DNA from 2 places in the Paraburkholderia tropica genome. Region 2 is predicted to be linked to the other one. Evidence: riboswitches for the same ligand, from Rfam matches in the RefSeq annotation. Region 2 holds a riboswitch; the other holds the start of a gene.
The links. Region 2 has a riboswitch for cobalamin ahead of G5S35_RS27495 (TonB-dependent receptor domain-containing protein). Riboswitches for the same ligand answer to the same signal wherever they lie in the genome.
Positions count from the first base shown of each region.

Region 1: linked by a shared signal. The riboswitch ahead of G5S35_RS29005 (HoxN/HupN/NixA family nickel/cobalt transporter) and the one ahead of G5S35_RS27495 (TonB-dependent receptor domain-containing protein) in region 2 are both predicted to bind cobalamin.

Region 1 covers NZ_CP049136.1:1,227,876-1,230,071, reverse strand. The annotation lists gene G5S35_RS29010 (LysR substrate-binding domain-containing protein) at 1-414, shown strand, start outside; cobalamin riboswitch at 521-717, shown strand; gene G5S35_RS29005 (HoxN/HupN/NixA family nickel/cobalt transporter) at 808-1,866, shown strand; gene G5S35_RS29000 (amino acid permease) at 1,943-2,196, opposite strand, start outside.
Region 2 covers NZ_CP049136.1:887,129-889,324, reverse strand. The annotation lists gene G5S35_RS27495 (TonB-dependent receptor domain-containing protein) at 1-1,012, opposite strand, end outside; cobalamin riboswitch at 1,104-1,301, opposite strand; gene G5S35_RS27490 (LysR family transcriptional regulator) at 1,382-2,196, opposite strand, start outside.

The sequences.
Region 1 (2,196 bases), 340 kb from region 2:
CTGATGGCCGACGTGCGGCTACCCGCGTGCAGCCCGGCGCTTCTGCATCGGCATCCGATTCGGGAAGCGGCGGACCTGCGCCACCACACGTTGCTGCATTCGAGCACCACGCGGTCCGCATGGGCGAGCTGGCTGCGCGAGGCGGGCGCCGCTGATCTACAGCCGCACCGTGAAATCGAACTCGACCACACCTATCTCCAGCTGGCGAGCGCGGTAGAAGGCCTGGGCGTCGCGCTCGCGTCGCTGCCGCTGATTGCTCGGGACATCGCCGCCGGGCGGCTCGTCTGCCCGATTGCCGCGCCGGGATGGCGCGCACCCGACTACACGCTGGTAATGAACGCCGATCGCGCGCGCGACGAAGCCGTCGTGGCCTTCGGGCAATGGATGATCGACAGGGCCGGGCGCGAAGCCTGACGTACCGGCAATGGCAACCGCAAGCGCAAGCGCACGCCATCGAATACCTCGCCATCGAATCCAGGCTTTTTTCTCGTGTGCAATTGACGTCTGGGCCGTCCGCCCATTACGCTTGCGGGCTGATGGTTCCCGGCGACGGGATCAAAAGGGAACGCAGTGACGACGCATTGCGTCGAGTCTGCGGCTGCCCCCGCAACTGTAAGCGGCGAGTTCGTGCCATTCGGCGCCACTGGGAAACCGGGAAGGCGGGCATGAGAACCGTGACCCGCAAGCCAGGAGACCTGCCATCGACCGAGGTCCATGCAGCCGCAACGGGCGGGGTGTCCCAATGCGCAAACCACCGCTTCGCGCGGTGCTTCGTTGCAGGACAGCCCCGACCTCAGGATCTGTCACATGTCCATCGCTCTCGAACCGGCCGCTGCGCCGGGAACCCTTCGCCGTCGCGTCGCCGGCATTTACGCCGTGCTCGCGGTCTTCAATATCGGCGCGTGGATCTGGGCGTTCATCGCCTTTCACGCGCAGCCGCTGCTGCTCGGCACCGGCCTGCTCGCCTATGGTTTCGGCTTGCGTCATGCCGTCGACGCCGACCATATCGCCGCCATCGACAACGTCACCCGCAAGCTGATGCAGGACGGCCGGCGTCCGGTTTCCGTAGGTTTCTTTTTCGCGCTCGGTCACTCGGCCGTGGTGCTGCTCGTGGCGATTGCCGTCGCGGCGACGGCGGCGGCGCTCGAAAGCCGCTTCGAGGCGTGGAAGGATATCGGCGGGGTCATTTCGACGAGCGTCTCCGCGCTGTTTCTGTTTCTGATCGCCGCGATGAACATCGTCATTCTGCGCGGCGTGTGGCGCGCGTTCGGCAAGGTCCGGCGCGGCGAGCGCTACGACAACGACGACCTCGATCTGCTGTTGAACAGCCGCGGCCTGCTTTCGCGCCTGTTCCGCCCGCTGTTTCGCCTCGTGTCTCGACCGCTGTGGATGCTGCCGCTCGGCTTTCTGTTCGGGCTCGGTTTCGACACCGCGACCGAAGTGAGCCTGCTGGGCATTTCCGCGAGCCAGGCGGCGCAAGGCGTGTCGATGGGCGTGGTGCTCGTGTTTCCGGTGCTGTTCGCGGCGGGCATGTCGCTCGTCGATACGACCGACGGCATCCTGATGCTCGGCGCCTACGACTGGGCCTTCGTGCGCCCCATCCGCAAGCTCTATTACAACCTCACGATCACGCTCGTTTCCGTCGCGGTCGCGGTGCTCATCGGCGGTATCGAAACACTCGGTCTGCTCGCCGATCACTTCGACCTCAAGGGCGGCTTCTGGAACGTAATCGGCAGCCTCAACGACAATTTCAACAACCTCGGCTTCGTCATCATCGGCGTGTTTATTTTTGCGTGGGTGATTTCGTTCCTCATTTACCGCCTGAAACGCTACGACGAACTGCCGGCGCTGCAATCCGATCGTTGAACGCGCAATCACGCGACATCGCAAGACGCATTCGACGCCCTCGCCCGCGCACGCAAACGGGCGAGGACGTCGTGGTTCAAGCGCGCCGCTGACGCAGATAACCCACCGCCGCGAGCGCCACGCAACACCCCAACGTGGCGATCACTTCGCCGCGGTGATCTTCGCTGAGCACCATCACCACGAAGGCGCCGCAGATCAACGCAACGACCAGCACGCCCAGGAAGGGGTGCAGCCACATCCGCACCTTCAACGGCCCGGCGGACACGAGTTGCTGGCGCAGACGCAACTGGCTCACGGCAATCACGAGGTAGACCAGCAGCGCGATCGCGC
Region 2 (2,196 bases):
TCGAATCGATTTCGTCGGTCGGCATGCCGGGGTCGTTCGCGTAGAGGAACTGGCGGTCGTACGCATAGCCGAACGACTGGTCGAACTGCGTGGTCGGCGTGATGTCGAGATGAAACGCCACGCCGGTCGTGAGCTGATGATCGCGCTGGCGATCCGCGTAGCCCGCGTTGTCGTACGAGAGATCCGAGCGGTGATAGAGCGCGAAGGTCGAGATCGACCAGTTCTCGCGCGCGTAGCCAAGACGCGCGTCCACGTCCTGCGCGTGATACGGATTGCGGCCGTCCTCGTGACCGTAGGCCCACGGCTTGGTCGCGTCGATGCCCGCGGTGTTGTAGTCGTGCAGACCGAGCGAATACGTGAGTCCGCCGAGCGCCGCGAGCGGCCCGCTCGACGGCACGGTGCCCGAGGTGCGCAGCTGCGTGTCGAAGGTCTTGTTCGAGCCGCCGCCGAATGACACCGTGGTCTGGTTCGGCTGATTCGAGGCGTGGCGCGTGAAGAGCTGCACGACGCCGCCCACCGCATCCGCGCCGAACGACGCCGCCGCCGGGCCGGAAATCACTTCCACGCGATCGAACGCCGAGGTCGGCAGATCGGCCCACGCGGCCGTGCCCGTGGTCGCCGAGCCCACGCGGATGCCGTCGATGAACACGGCCACCTGATTGGCCGCCGAGCCGCGAATGCTGACCGACGCCGTCGCGCCGGGACCGCCGCTCTGCGAAACGCTGACGCCCGGCAGCGTGGCGAGCGCCTGCGTGATGCTCGGGTCGATCGGGTCGAGCCGGTCGAGATCGGCGCGCGTGAGCACCTGCGTGCTGGCGTAACGCTGATCGAACGATTGCGGCAGATGCTGCGTGTCGCCAACCACGAGAATGTTCGGCAACGTGGCGTCGGCCTGGGTTGGTTCAGCGCTTTCTTCAGCACTTTGCGGTGACGTTTGCGCATAAGCGCCCTGCCAGGCGCAGGCCGCGACGGCGGACGCGAGAACGGTGGAAGCGAATTGACGATACTTCATGAGCAGACAGATCCAGAGGTCGAACTGTCCTTGCAACGGGCGGCCGCGCGGGCGGCGCGCGCGCATCGGGACACCCCGCCCTTTGCGGCTGCTTGGACCTCGGTCGATGGCAGGTCTCCTGGCTCGCGGGTCGTCGCCCGATGCCGGCCTTCCCGGTTTCCCAGTGGCCCTCGCTGGCATGGACTCGCCGCTCACAGTTGCGGGGACAGCCGCAGACTTCCGGCGCGCGCGCCGTTACTGCGTTCCCTTTTGATCCCGTCGCCGGGAACCATCAGCGCGCGAGCGTAAAGGCGGCGCGTTCCGCGCGTCAACCTCCGGCGCGCCGGGCGATGCGAAAAAACGTCAGATGCGACTCGCCGCCCGCATCGCTCATTCGAGCGGAAAGCCCTGCCTGAAGGTCTGACGCAGAAAATCGGCGAACAGCGTCACCGCGCGCGGCACATGCGCGCCATAGGGCCGCACCACGTGCAACTGCGACGCGAACGCCCCCACCGGCCGCCACGCCGGCAGCAGCACGACGAGCTTGCCCGCCTGCAACGCGGCCTGCGCGCTGAAATCGGGCAGCAGCGCAATGCCCAGATTTTCGAGCGCGGCGTCGCGCAGCGCCTCGCTGTTATTGGCCGACACCGGCCCGTTCACGGTCACGTTCACGCGCGACTGCTCGGCGCGCCGCCCGGCTTTTTCGAACGACCACGCGCCCGACCCGAGCGTGCGCGGATAGTAAAGACAGTCGTGCTGCGCGAGATCGGCGGGCGTTTGCGGCGTGCCGCGCAGCTTCAGATACGCGCGCGTGGCGACGATCACCGAACGCGTGTCGCAGAGCTTGAACGCCACATGCGTTTCCGGCACCTGCGCGCTGTGGCGGATCGCGAGATCGAAACCCTCGCTCGCGATCGACGTGAGCCGGTCGGACAATTCGAGCTGCACGCGCACCTCGGGATTCGCGCGCGCGAACTGCGCGAGACGCGGCACCAGTTGCTGACGCGCGAAGGCCACGGGCGCGGTCACGCGCACCGTGCCGCGCGCGACGTCGGCCATTTCGCGCACGCTCGCGAAACTCGTGGCGATGCGCTCGAACTGCGCGCGCGTGTCCTCCACGAGCCGCCGCCCCGCTTCCGTGAAGCGCACGCTGCGCGTGGTGCGCTGCACCAGCGCGACGCCCGCCACGCGTTCCAGTTCGGCGA